4 regions of the Affinirhizobium pseudoryzae genome follow, and region 2 is predicted to be linked to each of the others. Evidence: predicted binding sites of a transcription regulator. Region 2 holds the regulator's gene; each other region holds the start of a gene.
The links. The regulator PhoB, encoded in region 2, activates phosphate uptake and scavenging genes when phosphate is short. The targets are predictions, from matches to a motif close to TGTCATNNANCTGTCAT.
Positions count from the first base shown of each region.

Region 1: the regulator PhoB is predicted to act here: its motif matches at 3,286-3,302, upstream of ppk2 (polyphosphate kinase 2).
Region 3: the regulator PhoB is predicted to act here: its motif matches at 1,598-1,614, upstream of phnC (phosphonate ABC transporter ATP-binding protein).
Region 4: the regulator PhoB is predicted to act here: its motif matches at 2,246-2,262, upstream of G6N78_RS09695 (YdcH family protein).

Region 1 is NZ_CP049241.1:1,331,553-1,336,463, forward strand. It holds gene G6N78_RS06595 (MFS transporter) at 1-519, opposite strand, end outside; gene G6N78_RS06600 (transporter substrate-binding domain-containing protein) at 698-1,501, shown strand; gene G6N78_RS06605 (amino acid ABC transporter permease) at 1,508-2,323, shown strand; gene ppk2 (polyphosphate kinase 2) at 2,327-3,232, opposite strand; gene G6N78_RS06615 (hypothetical protein) at 3,383-3,574, opposite strand; gene leuC (3-isopropylmalate dehydratase large subunit) at 3,573-4,911, shown strand, end outside.
Region 2 is NZ_CP049241.1:699,541-704,451, forward strand. It holds gene argF (ornithine carbamoyltransferase) at 1-472, opposite strand, end outside; gene G6N78_RS03415 (aspartate aminotransferase family protein) at 526-1,722, opposite strand; gene G6N78_RS03420 (GcrA family cell cycle regulator) at 2,140-2,703, shown strand; gene phoB (phosphate regulon transcriptional regulator PhoB) at 2,829-3,512, opposite strand; gene phoU (phosphate signaling complex protein PhoU) at 3,551-4,264, opposite strand; gene pstB (phosphate ABC transporter ATP-binding protein PstB) at 4,318-4,911, opposite strand, start outside.
Region 3 is NZ_CP049241.1:2,687,915-2,692,825, reverse strand. It holds gene G6N78_RS13015 (phosphonate C-P lyase system protein PhnL) at 1-326, shown strand, start outside; gene G6N78_RS13010 (alpha-D-ribose 1-methylphosphonate 5-triphosphate diphosphatase) at 313-1,482, shown strand; gene phnC (phosphonate ABC transporter ATP-binding protein) at 1,682-2,488, shown strand; gene phnD (phosphonate ABC transporter substrate-binding protein) at 2,513-3,415, shown strand; gene phnE (phosphonate ABC transporter, permease protein PhnE) at 3,476-4,402, shown strand; gene phnE (phosphonate ABC transporter, permease protein PhnE) at 4,405-4,911, shown strand, end outside.
Region 4 is NZ_CP049241.1:2,018,411-2,023,321, forward strand. It holds gene ykgO (type B 50S ribosomal protein L36) at 1-26, opposite strand, end outside; gene G6N78_RS09680 (5-(carboxyamino)imidazole ribonucleotide synthase) at 174-1,232, opposite strand; gene purE (5-(carboxyamino)imidazole ribonucleotide mutase) at 1,229-1,696, opposite strand; gene G6N78_RS09690 (YdcH family protein) at 1,747-1,950, opposite strand; gene G6N78_RS09695 (YdcH family protein) at 2,324-2,497, shown strand; gene G6N78_RS09700 (ArsR/SmtB family transcription factor) at 2,647-2,907, opposite strand; gene G6N78_RS09705 (sulfite exporter TauE/SafE family protein) at 2,988-3,764, opposite strand; gene G6N78_RS09710 (thiamine phosphate synthase) at 3,959-4,612, shown strand; gene G6N78_RS09715 (tetratricopeptide repeat protein) at 4,621-4,911, shown strand, end outside.

The sequences.
Region 1 (4,911 bases), 630 kb from region 2:
CCATCCGGCAAAACCGAGATAGCCGTCCAGATCGAGCAGCATGCCGCCGACCGGTGCGCCGATCGCATTGGCAAGCGCACTGAAGATCATGAAGAGCCCGACCATGCGGCCGCGGTAATCCTTCGGGAACCAGAGCGTCAGAAGATAAAGCACGCCCGGGAAGAAACCCGCTTCCGCCACGCCCAAGAGGAAGCGCAGGATGTAGAACATCGTCGCGCTCTGCGTATAGGCCAGCGCAATGGTGATGATGCCCCAGGTGACCATGATGCGCGCAAACCAGATGCTTGCACCGAAGCGGTTCAGGAAGAGGTTGCTCGGCACCTCGAAGATGAAATAGCCGATGAAGAACAAGGAGGCGCCCAGCCCATAGGCATATTCGCTGAGGCCCAAGGCATCGACCATCTGCAGCTTTGCAAAGCTGACATTTTGCCGGTCGATATAGGCGATGAGGTATAGAAAGCCGAGAAATGGCATGAGCCGCCAGGTGATCTTGGCGATAAGAGCACGTTCAGAAACCAAGACGGTTCCTCCAGAAATGATGTCAGGGTCCCCACCCGCTCCCGATCCAATTAGGGGCCGCCTCTTCAACGGCAAGAGCAGAGACCGGCCTGCCGAACGGGGTGCGCGAATAGCGAGGACCTTGCCAAGATCTGCTTTTCCATGACAATCGGCAGCGCCACACAGTCAGGAGACATTCATGATCGCCCGCCGTTCGCTGCTTGCCGGCCTGTCCGCTCTGTTTTGCCTGCCCGCTGCCCTTCACGCGGCAGGTGCCGATCTGCCTGACCTGAAGGGACGCCAGATCACCGTCGTGACGGAAAACGCCTACCCGCCTCTGCAATTCGTCGATCCGAAAAGCGGCAAGCAAATCGGCTGGGAATATGATGCGATGGAGGCGATCGCCAAGCGGCTGAATGCCACGATCAACTACCAGAACACCTCCTGGGATGCGATGATCCAGGCGGTTTCCGACGGCCAGTACGACATTGGCATGACCGGCATCACCATCAAGGAAGAGCGCAAGGAGAAAGTCGCTTTCTCCAACCCCTACATGCGCTCGCAGCAGTTCATGCTGGTGCGCGGCGACGAGACGCGTTTTTCCGATGCCAAGAGCTTTGCAGCATCCAAGGATGCGCTGATCGGTGCGCAACCGGGCACGACACCCTTTTATACAGCCGTCTACGAGGTGCTGGATGGCAACGAGCAGAACCCGCGCATCAAACTGTTCGAAACCTTCGGCGCCACCGTGCAGGCGCTGAAGACGGGCGACGTCGATATGGTGCTGACCGATGGCACCGCCGGCAAGGGGTACGTGGACGCGTCCAACGGCGGGCTGAAGTTGGTGGGCGACCCGCTGGGCTCGGAAGATTTCGGTTTTATCTTCAAGAAGGGCTCGAATCTGGTCGCTCCGGTCAATGCGGCGATTGCAGTGCTGAAGGCGGACGGCACCTTCGAAGCGCTGAACAAAAAGTGGTTCCTCGATTACAAGATGGGGCAATGACCGGCGATGGCCCCCGCATCACGCGGTGAGCGCAAGGCGGATTTCCCCTGGTGGGCCGTGGCCTTCGGGGTGATGATGGCAGCAATTGCCGTCATCATCGCCGTCAACGATCTCTACGGCCAGGTTTTCCTCGTCGTGTCGAAGGGCATCGGCATCACCATTGGCGTGGCGCTGTCGGCCTTCGTGCTTGCAACACTGCTGGGGCTTGCCATTGCGCTCGCGGGCCTCTCCGGCAGCCTGTGGCTGCGCCAGATGGCCCGCTTCTATGTCGAAACCATCCGCGGCATCCCGATCCTGGTTCTGTTGTTCTACGTCGCCTTCGTCGGCGCGCCGGCGCTTGTCGCCGGATATAATCTCGCCGCCGCATCGCTGATCGAGATGGGCCTGTTGCCAAGCCTGCTGGTGCGGGATTTCTCGCTGATGGGACGGGCGATCATCGCGCTGACGATCGGCTACAGCGCCTTCATCGCCGAAATCTTCCGCGCCGGCTTCCAGTCGGTCGATGAGGGACAAATCGATGCCGCGAAGGCGCTCGGCCTTTCCCGCTTCCAGCGGTTCCGGCTCGTCGTCTTCCCGCAGGCGCTGACGGTGATCTTCCCGCCGCTTTCCAACGATTTCGTCTCGATGGTGAAGGACAGTTCGCTCGTCTCGGTGCTGGGCGTGTCGGATATCACCCAGATGGCCAAGGTCTATGCCTCCGGTTCCTTCCGGTTTTTCGAGACCTATTCCATCCTCGCCTATGTCTACCTGATCCTGACGATCGGGCTCTCGATGATCCTGAGACGCGTGGAACAGCGCCTCAGGACGGCCACCGGGCGATAGGCGTCAGTATTTTTCCGGCACATACATTTCGGGCGGCACCGGGTGGCGGATGTAATCGGCGTTGCGGACGCGGGCGGGCAGTTCGATCGGCTCCTTCGGCACATGCTCGTACGGGATCTGCGTCAGAAGATGGGCGATCATGTTGAGCCGCGCCCGTTTCTTGTCCACCGCCTGCACCACCCACCACGGCGCTTCGGGGATGTGGGTGCGCTCCAGCATCTCCTCCTTGGCACGGGTATAATCCTCCCAGTGGACCCGGCTTTCGAGGTCCATCGGCGAGAGCTTCCACTGCTTCAGCGGATCATTGATGCGCATGCGGAAGCGGAATTCCTGCTCCTCGTCGGTGATCGAGAACCAATATTTGAGGAGAATGATGCCGGAGCGCACCAGCATGCGCTCAAATTCCGGCACGTCGCGGAAGAATTCCTCCACTTGGGCCGGCGTACAGAAGCCCATGACGCGTTCGACGCCGGCGCGATTGTACCAGGAGCGGTCGAACAGCACCATTTCGCCGGCCGACGGCAGGTGCGGAACGTACCGCTGGAAATACCACTGGCTCTGTTCGCGCTCGGTCGGCGCCGGCAGCGCCACGACGCGGGCAACACGCGGGTTGAGCCGTTGGGTAACCCGCTTGATGGCGCCGCCCTTGCCGGCGGAATCGCGGCCTTCGAACAGCACGACCACCTTCAGCTTCTTGTACTGCACCCAGTCCTGCAGCCGGACCAGTTCATGCTGCAGACGGAAGAGCTCGCGGAAATAGGTCTTGCGCTCGAAGCTCGGCTCAGACAGGCCCTGATCGACAAGATTGTCCAGCCGCTCTTCTTCCAGTTGCAGCTCCAGTTCCTCATCGAAACTGTCGATGATCTCTTCCTTCAGCCGATCGACCTCGTCATGCATTGGTGGGGCCATGAAACGTCTCCTCAAGTCTTTTCGACGATGAAGCACGACTTGGCGAAATCCGTGTGACAGTGAGACGACACGAAGCCGCCGACACGACGGACGCGCCTCGTCGAGCGATTGCCGCCCGGACAAAAAACTGCTAGACATCGCCTCATGGGATCAAAATTCGGATGCCTTGCGAACCATTACATCGTGCTGCAGGACCACAAGCGTCTGCCGGCACGGTTTTTCGCGCGCATTTCCGGTGCTCTGAACAGCCGACTTCGTCACGCCTGAACGTGCCGTCGTGCGGCAGCCGATGCTGCCGAATTCATATCCCACAGTTTCCAAAATCAGATGGATGGCAGCCATGAGCGCACCGCGTACTCTCTACGACAAGATCTGGGACGACCACGTCGTTTCGACCGACGAAACCGGCACCTGTCTTCTCTACATCGATCGTCACCTCGTGCATGAGGTGACGAGCCCGCAGGCCTTCGAAGGCCTGCGCATGGCCGGCCGCCAGGTACGTGCGCCGCAGAAGACGCTCGCCGTGGTCGATCACAACGTGCCGACCACGCCGGACCGTCACATCGGCATCAAGAACGAGGAAAGCCGCATCCAGGTCGAAGCGCTCGCCCAGAATGCCAAGGATTTCGGCGTCGAGTATTACTCGGAGAAGGACAAGCGCCAGGGCATCGTCCACATCGTCGGGCCGGAACAGGGGTTTACCCTACCGGGCATGACGATCGTCTGCGGTGACAGCCACACCTCGACGCACGGCGCCTTCGGTGCGCTGGCGCACGGCATCGGCACGTCCGAGGTCGAGCATGTTCTCGCCACCCAGACGCTGGTGCAGAAGAAGGCCAAGAACATGCTGGTGCGCGTCGACGGCCAGTTGCCGCCGGGCGTCACCGCCAAGGACATCATCCTGGCCATCATCGGCGAAATCGGCACCGCCGGCGGCACCGGCCATGTCATCGAGTTTGCCGGCGAAGCGATCCGCTCGCTCTCCATGGAAGGCCGCATGACCGTCTGCAACATGACGATCGAAGGCGGCGCCCGCGCCGGCCTGATCGCGCCGGATGAAACCACTTTCGAATACATCAAGGACAAGCCGCGCGCCCCGAAGGGCAAGGCCTGGGACATGGCGCTCGACTACTGGAAGACGCTGCAATCGGATGAAGGCGCGCATTATGACCGCGTCGTCGTGCTGAACGCCGCCGACCTGCCGCCGATCGTCTCCTGGGGATCTTCGCCGGAAGACGTGATTTCGGTTCAGGGCGTGGTGCCGAACCCGGATGACATCCAGGACGAAACGAAGCGTACCTCCAAGTGGCGTGCGCTGGACTATATGGGCCTGAAGCCGGGCACCAAGATCACCGATATCGCGGTTGACCGCGTCTTCATCGGTTCCTGCACCAATGGCCGCATCGAGGACCTGCGTGCCGCCGCCAAGGTGGTCGAGGGTCGCAAGGTGGCCCCGACCGTTTCGGCCATGATCGTGCCGGGCTCCGGCATCGTCAAGGAACAGGCAGAAGCCGAAGGTCTCGACGCGATCTTCAAGGATGCCGGTTTCGAATGGCGTGAACCGGGCTGCTCCATGTGCCTGGCCATGAACGACGACCGCCTGAAGCCGGGCGAGCGTTGCGCCTCCACCTCCAACCGCAACTTCGAAGGCCGCCAGGGCTACAAGGGCCGCACGCACC
Region 2 (4,911 bases):
TCCAGGCAAACGTCTTGCCGGTCACCGGGCCGCGATGTTCTTCGAAGGTCAGGAGGTCGGCCATGATCTGGCAGGGATGGGTCTCATCCGTCAGGCCGTTGATGACCGGAACCGTCGCGTGTTCGGCCATTTCCAGAAGGCGGCGATGATCGGTGGTGCGGATCATGATCGCATCGACGTAACGCGACAGGACCTTGGCCGTATCGCCGATCGTCTCGGCGCGGCCAAGCTGCATTTCCGTGCCGGACAGGAACAGCGTTTCGCCGCCGAGCTGGCGCATGCCGACATCGAAGGAGACGCGGGTGCGGGTGGACGGCTTCTCGAAGATCATCGCCAGCACCTTGCCGGCGAGCGGCTTGTCGGCCGTGCCAGCTTTGGTCGCGCGTTTGCGCGTCAGCGCATCATCGAGAATGGTACGCAGATCCCCTGACGAAAGTGCCGAGAGGTCGAGAAAATGCTTGGGTGATGCCATGATCCGTTCCATCCGGGGCGCCATCCGGCGGCCCGCTTTTTCCGAAAAGGCCGTCAGGCCGACTTCTTCAACTGTTCACTCTGAAGCTTTTCCGCAGCGCGTTCGATACGGGCAATGCCTTCGCGGGCCTCTTCCGCCGTCACGACCAGCGGCGGCAGCAGACGAATGACATTGTCACCGGCCGGAACGCCGAGGATATGTTCGTCGCGCATTGCGGTCACAAGCTCGCCGGCCGGAACGCGCGCCTTGATGCCGAGCATCAGGCCTTCGCCACGGATCTCCTCGATCACGCCGGGGAAGCGATCCTTGAGTGCCGCAAGGCCCTGACGGAAGACGAGTGCCACGTCGTTGACATTCTGCAGGAAGCCATCGGCCAGGATGACATCGAGCACGGCATTGCCGACGGCCATGGCGAGCGGATTGCCACCATAGGTGGTGCCGTGCACGCCGGGCTTCATGCCGGAGGCGGCTTCCGCCGTCGCAAGGCAGGCGCCGAACGGGAAACCACCGCCGATCCCCTTGGCCACCGCCATGATATCCGGGGTGACACCCGACCATTCATGCGCGAAGAACTTGCCGGTCCGACCGACGCCCGTCTGCACCTCATCGAACATCAGCAACAGGCCGTGTTCATCGCACAGGTTGCGCAGTTCGCGCAGGAATTCCTTGGTCACGACCCGGATGCCGCCCTCGCCCTGGATCGGCTCGATCAGCAGGGCTGCGGTGTGTTCCGTGATCGCCGCCTTCAGCGCATCCAGATCCCCAAAGGGCACCTGGTCAAAACCCGGCGCCTTGGGGCCGAAGCCTTCCAGGTACTTTTCCTGACCGCCGGCTGCGATCGTCGCGATGGTCCGGCCGTGGAAGGCGCCTTCAAAGGTGATGATGTGGAATTTTTCCGGATAGCCCTTGGAATAATGGTAGCGCCGCGCCGTCTTGATGGCGCATTCCAGCGCTTCGGCACCCGAATTGGTGAAGAACACCTTGTCGGCGAAGGTGGCATCCGCCAGCCGGCGGGCCAGCCGCTCCTGGTCCGGGATCTCGTAAAGGTTCGACAGGTGCCAGACCTTGTCCGCCTGATCCTTCAGGGCCGCGACAAGATGCGGGTTGGAATGACCACACGAGGTCACGGCCACGCCTGCGCCGAAATCGAGATATCGCTCGCCCGTTTCCGTCACGAGCCAGACACCCTCGCCGCGCACGAAACGCAGTGGTGCCCTTGCAAACGTGTCGAAAAGCGCAGCTTCAGCCATGGCGATGCACTCCTTCAGGCATACTGTCCAGAACAGGCAGCCGGGGCCGCCAGAAATCAAAAATGCCGCCTCAAAGGGCGGCAGGCGCACTATCCGCATTTCATCCCGCGCTGTCAACAAAAGCGTGGATTCCGCGTCGATTCACGCCGCGGAAGCCCGCTTGGCGCCCCTTGCGGCAGCTGTGACAAAAATGACTCTATGCGGCAGCAAGTTGGGGAAAACCCGGAAATCGATTCGCGACGATTCCGGCGACTCTTGTCAGCGAGTCCGCCGCCCATTAGGTTAAAGATCAATTACTAGACTGCATGCGGCGGAACTAGTCACCAAAAGTATAGATGTAGTATGCGCGGCGAATTACGTTCGCCGTAACGGTGAGAGATTCTGTCTTGCTGGGTGTGCTCAAGGCGGAGAGACAGCATGAATTGGGATGACGAACGCGTCGAACGACTGAAAAGGTTGTGGGCGGAAGGACTGAGCGCGAGCCAGATTGCCGCGCAACTGGGCGGCGTGAGCCGCAACGCGGTCATCGGCAAGGTGCACCGGCTGTGCCTTCCGGGACGTGTGAAGGCAGGCGGAAACGCCCAGCAGAACCGGACGCAGAAGCGCACCACCCCTGCACCGCGCCCCACCACCTACAATGCCCGCCCGACGGCGGCGACGGCCCCTGGCGCGGCCACGCGCACGGTGACCCGCTCTGTCGGCGCCACGATGGTGAAGGAAGAGATCGAACTCACCATTCTCGAAACGCAGGAACCGGTCACCACGACGAACGTCATCGTTCCGATGGCACGCCGCCTGGCGCTGACGGAACTGACGGAGCGCACCTGCAAGTGGCCGGTCGGCGACCCGCTGAAGGACGATTTCCACTTCTGCGGCGCAGAATCCGGCGAAAGCTCGCCCTACTGCAAATACCACGCCCGCCTGGCCTACCAGCCGGTGAACGAGCGCCGCCGCGCCGCCAATGCGGTCGCCCGCGGCTGATCATTCCAGCGCATCTCGAAGAAAGCGGGTACGAGGCCCGCTTTTTTTGTGCCCGGATTTTGGAGGGAGCCAACAAAAAACCCGGCACGAGGCCGGGTTCGATGGTGGAGATCAGGCGCGAGGGTTCACGCTTCCATGGAATAACCGGCACCGCGGACGGTGCGGATGACATCCTGCATGTTGGAAAAGTTCAGCGCCTTGCGCAGCCGTCCGACATGCACATCGACGGTGCGTTCGTCCACGTAGATGTCGTGGCCCCAGACACCATCGAGCAGTTGCGAGCGGGAAAAGACGCGACCGGGCGAGGCCATCAGGAATTCCAGCAGCCGGAATTCGGTCGGCCCCAGACGCACCTCGCGGCTCTTGCGGTGGACGCGATGCGTTTCGCGATCGAGTTCGATATCGCCGCAGCGCAGAACCGAGGAGAGCACCTCCGGCCGGGCCCTTCGCAACATCGCTTTCACCCGCGCCATCAGTTCCGGCGTCGAGAAGGGTTTGACGACATAATCGTCGGCACCGGTTGCCAGACCGCGCACGCGTTCGCTCTCCTCACCACGCGCCGTCAGCATGATGATCGGCAGGCGCTCGGTTTCCGGGCGCATCCGCAGGCGGCGGCAAAGCTCGATGCCGGATACGCCGGGCAACATCCAGTCGAGGATCAGGAGATCCGGCAGCCGCTCCTGCAGGCGGATTTCCGCCTCGTCACCGCGCAGGATGGTTTCCACCTCATACCCCTCGGCCTCGAGGTTATAGCGAAGAAGCACGCTCAGCGCTTCTTCATCCTCAACAACCGCAATTTTCGGCAGCATGGTTCATGCACTCCTGAAAGCAGGCGCCGGTAGCGCCCTTACTCTGCCACTGCGCCCAGCGTGTTCGACGTGTCGTCCTTCGGGCGTTCGCCTTCGGGGGCAGCGCCAGTTGCGATGTAATAGATCGTCTCGGCAATATTGGTGGCATGGTCGCCGATGCGCTCGATGTTCTTGGCGCAGAAGAGGAGATGGGTGCAGGTGGTGATGTTGCGCGGATCTTCCATCATGTAGGTGAGGAGTTCGCGGAACAGCGAGGTGTACATCGCGTCGATCTCTTCATCGCGCAGGCGGATGGCTTCCGCCTTCTGCACCGAGCGGTTGGAGAAGACGTCGAGCACTTCCTTGAGCTGGACGAGGGCCAGATCGGAGAGATGTTCCAAACCGCGTGCGAGCTTGCGCGGCACGCCGGTGCCCTGAACGGCGATCACGCGCTTGGCAGTGTTCTTGCCGAGGTCGCCGACGCGTTCCAGGTCGGAGGCGATGCGCAGCACGCCGATGATTTCGCGCAGGTCTCCGGCCACCGGCTGGCGGCGGGCGATCGTGATGATGGCCTTCTCCTGGATCTCGCGCTCGGCGGTATCGAGGATCACGTCGTCGGAGATGACCTTCTGGGCAAGTGCACCATCGGAATTGACGAGCGCGCGAACGGCATCGCCGCACATCTGTTCGGCAAGGCCGCCCATTTCGGAGATGCGGCGGTTCAGGTATTTCAGGTCTTCGTCATAGGCCGAGAGAATATGGCTGGGGGACATGGTTTGTCATCCTCGGATCAAGGGTTGTCAGCGGAAGGCGGATCGGCGCGGCATCAGCCGAAGCGACCCATGATGTAATCCTGCGTGCGCTGATCATCCGGGTTGGTGAACATCTTGTCGGTGTCGTTCTCTTCGACCAGCAGGCCGAGGTGGAACATAGCCGTGCGCTGGGACACACGCGCCGCCTGCTGCATGGAATGCGTGACGATGACGATGGTGAAGTTGGTGCGCAGTTCGTGGATCAGTTCCTCGACCTTGGCCGTCGCGATCGGATCGAGCGCCGAGCAGGGTTCGTCCATCAGGATGATTTCCGGCGACACGGCGACCGCCCGGGCGATGCACAGGCGCTGCTGCTGGCCGCCGGAGAGACCCGTGCCGGATTCATGCAGGCGATCCTTCACTTCGTTCCAGAGACCCGCCTTCTGCAGAGCAGACGAGACGATTTCGTCGAGATCCGACTTCTTGCGGGCGAGGCCGTGGATGCGCGGACCGTAGGCAACGTTCTCATAGATCGTCTTCGGGAACGGGTTCGGCTTCTGGAACACCATGCCGACCTTGGCGCGCAGCTGCACCGGATCGACCTTCGGATCGTAGATGTTCTCGTTGTCGATCAGGATGTTGCCTTCCACACGGCAGCTGTCGATCGT
Region 3 (4,911 bases), 1.7 Mb from region 2:
TAGTCGAGGCCCGCCGCTGGCTGGAGGAATTCGGCGTCAAGCGCGATCTCTGGCGCGCCTACCCCACCACCTTTTCCGGCGGTGAGCAGCAGAAGGTCAATCTGGCGCGGGCCTTGATCCTGCCGCAACGCCTGCTGCTGCTGGATGAGCCGACCGCTTCGCTCGACGTCCATGCCCGCGCCGCCCTTGTGCGCCGGCTGGAAAGCCTCAAGGAACAAGGCGTTGCCATGATCGGCGTCTTCCATCACCCCGGCGACGTGGCAGGCCTCGTCGACCGCGACATCGAACTGAAAGCCGAGGAGATAGACGGCCATGTGGATTTCTGATTTTCGCGTCGTATTGCCAGACCGCGTCATCGAGCGCGGCTCCGTCCGGATCGAAGCCGGCACAATCGCGGAGATTGCCGATACGCCGGTGGTGGGTGCCGAACTCTCGGGCGACGGTCTTCTGCTGCTGCCCGGTTTCGTCGATATGCACGGCGACATGGTGGAGCGCGAGGTGGAACCGCGGCCGAACGTGCCGATGCCGCTCGAACTCGGCCTGCGCGACCTCGACCGGCGGCTGGCCGTGGCCGGCATCACGACGGCCTACGCGGCCGTGTCCTTCAGCCCCTCTTCCACCTATGGCCATCTGCGCAGCTACGAGCACACCAGCGCCATCATCCGGGCGCTGAAATCCATGGGACCACAATTGCTCGTCGATCACCGCGTCCACGCCCGCTTCGAGATCACCTTTCCAAAGGCGCTCAGCGTCATCGAGGCGCTCATCGCCGAAGGGGCGGTGGACCTGATCTCGCTGACGGACCATACGCCGGGCCAGGGGCAGTACCGCGATATCGAGCGGCATGTCGACAAGATGGTGCGCGAAAGGGGCCTGAGCCGTGACGAGGCTGCACAGTCGGTCGCCAAGCGCATCGAGGAACGCAGCCAGCCGGCCGAGATCATGGCGCAGACGCTGAATGCAATTTCCGCCACCTGCCGTGCGCACGGCGTGGCGCTCGCGAGCCATGACGATGACACGCCGGCAAAGGTAGCGCTGATGCAGGATCTCGGCGCCGCGATCAGCGAGTTTCCGGTGACGCTCGAAGCCGCACAGGAAGCAAGAAACCGCGGGCTTGCGACGGCCATGGGCGCGCCGAATGCGCTTCGCGGCCAGTCCTATTCCGGCAATCTTTCCGCGCGGGAAGCCCATGCCGAGGGTGTGCTCGACATTCTCGCGTCGGACTATCATCCGTCCGCCATCCTGCCGGCGATCCTGGAACTGGCCAAAACCGATCCGTTGGGCCTGGCGGGTGCGACACGCCTTGCGACGCACAACCCCGCAAAGGCACTCGGCCTTTCCGATCGCGGCGAGATCGCGCTCGGCAAGCAGGCGGATTTCGTCATCGCCGACGACAGCGGGATCGGCCATGTCCGCGCGACGCTCCGCAACGGCGGCAAGATCTATTCCGATGGATCGATCACCCGCCGCCGCGCGGCGTGAGCATCCCTCATCCTTCATTGTCGGGCCGGTGGCGAGAGCTGCCGGCCTTTCTGTTTTTGGCCGTTGATTGCCCACGAATGCACCCTCGGACCCTCGGCAGAGCCGGGCTAATCTGCGTCATTGCCGCGTCACAAAACCGCAAGAATAAATTCATTCGAATGATATCGGCGTGTCACAGACGAGGGCCAGGATTGGCCCCATGGAAAAGCACAATCTCACCTTAAGCGGCCTTGGCCGCAGCTTCGGATCCACCCGCGCGGTGGACGGCGTCAGCCTCGACATCGGTCCCGGCGAATTCGTCGGGATCATCGGCCGCTCCGGTGCGGGCAAATCCACCCTGCTGAGGCTGGTGAACCGGCTGGTCGAACCGACCGATGGCCGCATCACCTTCGGGGGCCAGGAGATCACGGCGCTGAAGGGGCGGTCGTTGCGTGAGTGGCGGCGCCAGTGCGCGATGATCTTTCAGCAGTTCAACCTCATCGACCGCCTGGATGTCCTGACCAACGTGCTGGTCGGCCGGCTTGCCGCGCATGGCTTTGCGAGCTCGATGGCCATGCGCTTCACCGATGCGGAGCGGGCGCTGGCGATCCGGGCGCTGGATCGCCTGGACCTCGCGCCCCAGGCGCTCCAAAAGGCCGGCACGCTCTCCGGCGGGCAGCAGCAACGTGTGGCGATTGCCCGCGCGCTCGTCCAGAACCCTCGCATTCTCCTGGCCGACGAACCGATCGCCAGCCTCGACCCCGGCAATGCAACCCGCGTCATGGATGCGCTGCGGTCGATCAACAACGAGGACGGCATCACCGTACTCGTCAACCTGCACACGCTGGATACGGCGCGGGCCTATTGCGACCGCATCATCGGCATGCGCGCCGGTCGCGTCATCTTCGACGGCGGCGCCCACCAGCTCACCGGCGATGTCGTGCGCGACATCTATGGCAGCGACGATCTCAGTGAATTCAATGAATCCGTGACGTCGACGGCGATCCGCCCGGCGGTTCACGCCTGACCCTTCAGCCCAAAGGAGAAACCCATGCGATTTCTTGCCGCGACCGCGCTTCTCGCCCTCGTATCCGTCCCCGCGATGGCCGCCGACTGGAAGACCGACTACAAGGTCGTTCGTTTCGGCATTACTTCGGCCGAGAACGAAAAGGACCGTCTCGCCCGCTATCAGCCGTTCAAGGATTATCTGAAGCGCACGCTCGGCGTCGATGTCGAGATCTTCACTGCCGGCAGCTATGACGGCGTCATCCAGGCGCTGGCCGCAAACCAGATCGAATTCGCCTTCCTCGGTTCGTCCGCCTATGCCGCGGCCTATACCGAAACCAAGGGCGGCGTCGAACCGCTGTTGACGGCCCAGCAGGAAGACGGTTCGACCGGTTACTATTCGATTGTCGCCGTGCGCTGCGACAGCCCCTACAAGAAGATCGAAGACCTGAAGGGCAAGGTTCTGGCCTTTGCCGATCCGGATTCCACCAGCGGCTACGCGGTTCCGAACTATAACCTGGTGAAGCAGGGCTTTGAGCCCGCGACCTACTTCTCCGCCATCCCCTTCTCTGGCAGTCATGAGGCAGGCGTGCAGGGCGTGGTGAACGGCCAGTTCGATGCCGCCGCGACCTATATCAACAACGAAAAGAGCGGCATTCCGCAGCGCATGGTCTCCAAGGGCATGATCAAGGCCGGCGAAATCTGCTGGATCTGGAAATCGCCCGAAATCACCTCCGGCCCCTTCACCGCGCGCAAGAACCTGCCGCCGGAACTGATCAGCGCCATGAAGGACGCCGTGAAGAACGTGCCGACCGCCGATCCGGCGGCCTTCAAGGAAATGAGCGGCGCGGAAAGCTCCACCGCCAAGGGCTATGTCGATGTCAACCACGACCGGTACCAGTGGATCGTCGACATGCGCGCCTGGCTGAAGGCCCAGCGCAAGAGCTGACCAGACCCAAGGGCAGGTGCGATGCGCCTGCCCTCTCCTTTTTCCTGGGACACCGCAGCCATGACAGCCGCTTTTGCCGATCCTCCGACGTCATCCGCCATCGCTGATTTTGAACGCGCGTTTGCCGCCCACCGCAATCGCGCACGACTGCGGATCGCGCTGGTGGCGATGGTGTTTGTCACACTTTTCCTGATGACGGCCGATTTCGCCAACTTCTTCAAGGTGACACAGGTCACCGCTGCGGATGGCTCGCGCGCCGAACGCTGGATCCTGCTCGCCGGCCTGCCGCGTCTGGGGGAATATCTGGCCAAGACCATTCCAGCTCTATCCTGGGGGACGCTCGGCAGTGACCTTGCGACCTGGTTCTGGCGCTGGAAGATCTGGACCTGGCTGCTGCTGGAGACGGTTCTCATCGCCTTCATGGCGACGGTGCTCGGTGTTGCGGGCGGCTTCCTGCTGTCGTTTCCGGCCTCGCGCAACCTGTCGCCCAACCGCTGGGTGCTGACGATCACCCGGCGCTGTCTCGAGATTGCCCGGACCGTTCCGGAACTCGTCTTCGCGCTGATCTTCGTTTTCTGTTTCGGGGTCGGCCCGATGGCCGGAGTGCTGGCCATTGCGCTTCACACCTGCGGCTCGCTCGGCAAGCTGTATTCGGAGGCCAACGAGAACCTCGACATGCGGCCGCTGGAGGGCGTCAAGTCTTCCGGGGGCAGTTGGGCGGACCAGATCCGCTATGGCGCGGTGCCACAAGTGCTGCCGAACATCATCAGCTACACGCTGCTGCGCTTCGAGATCAATGTGCGCTCCTCCTCGATCATCGGCTATGTCGGCGCCGGCGGTCTTGGCCAAGAACTGCGCACAGCCGTCTCGCTGCAGGAATACACCGATCTCTCGGCGCTCTTCATCATCATCTTCGTTTCGGTCTTCGTCATCGACTGGGGCTCGGAAAAGCTGCGCCACAGGCTGATCGGCCTGGAAAGGACCTGACGATGCAGACCACGATCTCTCCCATTGAAATTGCCGACTGGCGTCAAAGGATGCCGCAGGCATTCCGCCAACCGCTCGCCGTTCGGCTGCGCCGATGGGCGCTGTTCGCTTGCTTTGCCGCGCTGTTTGCCTGGTGCCTCTACGACTTCGGCTTTTCGCCGGAGCGCATCGTCAACGGACTGGCACGACTGGGCCGCGTGCTGTCCTTCATGTTGCCGCCGCATGTCTGGACCGAATGGGACGAAATCGCCGCGATCCTGGAGGGCTTGGGCGAGACGCTTTCCATGGCTTTCCTCGGCACCGTCCTCGGTGCCATCGCAGCCTTCCCGCAGTCCTTCCTGGGCGCCAAGACGATCAACCGGTTGGCGCTGCTGCGGTTCGGCGTGCGCCGCGGCTTCGATATCATCCGCGCCTTCGAAACGCTGATCCTGGCGCTGGTCTTCATCCGCGCCTTCGGGCTCGGGCCACTCGCCGGTGTCATGGCGATTGCCGTCAGCGAGGTCGGCGTG
Region 4 (4,911 bases), 1.3 Mb from region 2:
GCTTTGAGCGAGTTCTTGATCTTCATTTCTTTGATCCGCGTATTCGATGGCGCTTAGGCCACACAATCTTCTTACAATCAAAAGAGCGCACGAGGCGCTCTCTTTAGGATGCACGGCTGATACAGGTTCGCTCCGGGCCTGTCAACCGCAGGCGCCTTGTGGATCAAGCCTTTTCAGCGCAAAAGCTCGGTGACATGCCCCATCTTGCGACCGGGCCGTGCCTCCGCCTTGCCGTAGAGATGCACCAGCACGTTCGGGCGGGCGAGCCAGCCGGCGACGTCGTTCATGTCGTCGCCGATCAGATTGGTCATCACGCAGTCCGAATGGCGGGCAGGGCTGCCGAGGCTGAGGCCGGCGACGGCGCGGATGTGTTGCTCGAACTGCGAAACGACGCAGGCCGCTTCCGTCCAGTGGCCGGAGTTGTGCACGCGCGGCGCAATCTCGTTGGCAATCAGCGTGCCATCCGCCATCACGAAGAATTCCATGCCGATGACGCCGACATAATCGAGCCCCGCCAGCAGCCGCTCTGACGCCGCGCGGGCTGCGACCGTGGTCGCCTCGCTGATGCGGGCCGGCAGCGTCGAGGTGTGGAGGATCCCGTTGCGGTGAACGTTTTCCGCCAGATCATAGGCTTCGATGGTTCCGTCCGTGCCGCGTGCGGCGATGACGGAGACCTCCCGCTCGAAGGGGACGAAGCTTTCGAGAATCAGCGGAACCGATCCCATCGCCTCAAAGACGCCGTCGGTGCTGTCGTCAGGCGTGCGGAACACCCGCTGGCCCTTGCCGTCATAACCAAGCCGGCGGGTTTTCAGCACGCCCTTGCCGCCGAAATCCTCGAGCGCGCGCGCGAGATCCGCCTGCGAATCGACCGCGTGGAATTTCGCCGTTTCGATGCCGCAGTCGTTCAGGAAGCGCTTTTCGGTCAGACGGTCCTGCGCTACCTCCAGCGCCTTCGGCGGCGGGTAGACGGGACGCAAGGCTGCCAGACGCTCAGCGGCGGCCACCGGTACGTTTTCGAATTCGTAGGTCACGACCCTGCACTCGCGGGCCAGTTCGTCGAGTGCTGCCGGATCATCGTAAGCGGCGACGATCTGGCGGTTCGCCACCTGGGCGGCCGGGCAATCGGCCTGCGGCTCCAGGATGATCGTGCGGAAGTTCAGCCGTGCGGCGGCAATGGCGAGCATGCGGCCGAGCTGGCCGCCGCCGATGATGCCAATGGTGTCAAGCGTCATGGCGCCTCGTCAATGGGGTAGTCCGCGACAGACGCCGTCTGGCGCTGGCGGTATTCGTCCAGCCGGTCGGCCAGATCGTCGTCGGAAAGGGCAAGGACGGCGGCTGCCAGCAAAGCGGCGTTCACCGCGCCGGCGCGGCCGATGGCGAGCGTTCCGACCGGAATGCCGGCCGGCATCTGCACGATCGAATAAAGACTGTCCATGCCCGACATGGTTTTCGATTGGACGGGCACGCCGAAGACGGGAAGGGGGGTGAGGGCTGCCACCATGCCAGGCAGATGGGCGGCACCGCCGGCCCCGGCGATGATGATCTGGAAACCTTCCTCCCGCGCGCCCTTGGCGAAGGCGACCATGCGGTCCGGCGTGCGGTGCGCGGAGACGATCCTGGCCTCGTAACCCACATCCAGCGCATCCAGCGTGTCTGCGGCGTTCTTCATGGTTTCCCAGTCGGACTGGCTTCCCATGATGATGGCAACCGGCGGTCTCTCCTGCGGCAAGCTTGCGTCCTCCGTCGTCACGCGATGATGTCGGGAATGATCTGGTCTTCGAGCTGGCTCATCTTGTCCTTGATGGCGAGCTTCTTTTTCTTCATGCGCTGGATGCGCAGGGCTTCGCAGCCGGTGGTGATCATGGCGTTGATCGCGGCGTCGTAGTCTTCATGCTCCTGGCGCAACCTTGCCAGCTGGAGCCTGATATCCGCCTGTTCCTGATCAGCCATGTGTCGTTGTCCCCACTGTTCATTCCGGTCTTTGTGTTGCCGGGGAATTCCGCCAAGCTCCTACCATCAAACCTTTTCAACGACTAGTCTGGCTGTCCGCAATTGTGGCCAAATAACTGACGCGCCGGAAACCCGATGAATCAAGCGCTAACGGCGGGGGTGCCGGCGGGCGGCCGCTTGTCTTGCTGCGGTGCAGCCGCTTGGCGGTGGGACAGTTCTTCATTCGGGCTTAATCACATCCACGGATTTGTCACGATGAAACCACCATTTCGCCTTCGACAAAGGCCGCGGATCGTGTCACAGTTCTGTTGCAAACCTGATGCCATCGGCTCAAGGGGAGCTGGTGGCCGAAGAATAAGGAAGGACGTGCCACATGACCATTCAGGCTCATATCGAATCGCTTGAAAAGAAGCACGGCGCTCTTGAGGAGGAGCTCCAGAATATTCTTGCGTCTCCCTCGTCCGATGATCGTGAAATAGCTGAGTTGAAACGCCGCAAGCTTCGTCTGAAGGACGAAATGGAGCGGCTGCGCAAGACGCGCCATTGATCTTTTCAAAGTCGCTATGAGTTCGATGTCATACGGGTCGCCGCCGAAATCGTCTTCAGTCAGACGGCGGCCTGCCGATATCCCGGATAAGCCGGTCTTTTTTCCCGAAATAGGGTCAGGGAGACACTGTCGGGCCCGTTTACGCCCCATCAGGACCAGAACTGGTCGATCCACAGATTGAGTTTTACGAAGCCCTTGGTGTTGACCGCATAGATCCGGCGCGTGCCTTCGGCGGTGACGGACACGAGATTGGCGTCCAGCAGCGCCTTCAGATGCTGGGAGACCGCCGGGCGGCTGATCGGCAGACCTTCCGCCAGCTCATTGACAGTGCGCGGCGCACGCCTCAACTCCTCCAGCAGATGACGCCGGTTCGGGTCTGCAATGGCTGCAAAAGGATCGATCGTCACCATGCAATAAAAGCTACGCGAAGTTGTGGGCGGCGGCAAGAAGAATTGTGCGACGCAATATCGGTTTTCTAGAACGATACTGATCAGAACGGCAGAGCATCCCAAAGAAGCTTGATGGCGGCAAGAAGACCGAGGCCATAGGCCAGCGGATAAAAGACGTCCGGCTTCAGCCGGCGGACAATCGCAGCACCCGCCACCGTTGCCACAAGGGCCACCGGCAGAAGCGTCAGCGAGATCGCGAAATTCTTCGTGTCGAGCGCGCCGAGTGCCACATAGGGGATGACCTTGATGGCATTGATGAGCGCGAAGAATCGCACACTGGCGCCGGTATAGTTCTTCGGGTCGAGCTTCAGCGGCAGCGCATAGATCTGGAAGGGCGGGCCACCGGCATGGGCGACGAAGCTGCCGTAACCGCAGAGCGTTCCCCACAGGATCGCCGGCGGCCATCGGTGCGGCTTGGGCGCAATCGGCTGACCAGCCAAGGGGCCATAGGTCTTATAAAAATACTGCAGCGCGAAAATGATCATCGACAGGCCGATGACAAATCTGAGGGCATCCGGCGGCACCATGGCCGAGGTCATCCAGCCGAACGCGACGCCAATGAGCCCGCCCGGCAGGAAACGCAGGAAAAGCCTCCTGTCGTTGAAATTCCGCCACGAATACAGCGCGACGATATCCATGACGATGAGAATCGGCAGGAAGATCGCCGCTGCATCGACCGGGCTGACGACGAGTGCCAGGAGCGGCACCCCGATCAGCGCGAAGGCACCGCCAAGTCCGCCCTTCGACAAGCCGACAAGGGCAACGGCCGGGATTGCGGCGGCAAAAAAGATGGGATCGGGAAGGGGAAAACCAAGCATGACGGGATGAGTGTTGATTGCGGGGCTTGTCCGGTCTATCGGGTTTTGTCCACGATGACGACCCGTGAACGGGATCAACTTGCGTTTCAGGTGCTGTCGTGCGCTGATCGTGGGGATATGCGTGCGCAGGCGGCGCCTCTGTCGCCCGTGTGAAGAGAGATAAGCCGGCAGTCTGCTGCCAGATGGGATGAAGAATGACGCTTGCCGAGGATCGTTGCCGACTGGTTCTCATCGTACCGGATCACGAGGATGACCAGCGGCTGGCCGAGATGCTGTCGCATGCGCTGCGGGGCGGCGATGTCGCCTCGGTGATCCTGCCGCAGTACGACCTGTCGGATCAGGCGTTTCAGAAGCGCGCCGAACAGCTGGTGCCGCTCATCCAGGAGGCCGGTGCCGCGGCCCTGATTGCCGGCGACAGCCGCGTTGCCGGGCGTGCCAAGGCCGATGGCCTGCATATGACCGGCTCCATCGAGGAACTGACGGACACGATCGAGAAGTTTTCCCCGAAGCTCATCGTCGGCGCCGGCCAGGCGGCCGACCGCCACACGGCGCTCGAAGTGGGCGAGGCGCGGCCGGATTACATCTTCTTCGGCAAGCTGACCGGCGATATCAAGCCGGAGGCGCATCCGAAAAATCTGGCCCTTGGCGAATGGTGGGCGTCGCTGGTCGAGATCCCCTGCATCGTCATGGGTGGCACGGATCTATCGTCGGCGCTGGCCGTGGCCGAGACGGGTGCCGAGTTCGTCGCGTTGCGCGCCGCCGTCTTTGAGGCGCCTGCCGGTGCTGCTGCCGCGGTCGCCGAAGTCAATGCGATCTTGGACGAAAAAGCGCCACGGTTTGGCGCTTGAAGGGTTCCATGTTTCGAAACGCCCGCCTGATCCTTCTAAGTGCCGTGGCCGCCATGCCTGCGGCCCTGCCGCTTTTGCCTGCCGCTCCCGCCTTCGCGCAGGGCTCGCAGAAGGCGGTGACGCGTCCGCTCGACGGGAATGGCCAGGTTTTGCAACGCGAGGAGGGCGGTGACCCATCCTCGCCGCAGAAGGGAGGACGGCCCGGCGAACAGCCGTCCAGCGGCATCACGCTTCTGGAGCGGATGGGCACGACGCTTCCGCCGCTGCCGCCGGAAAAGCCGTATCATGGGCCAGTTGAC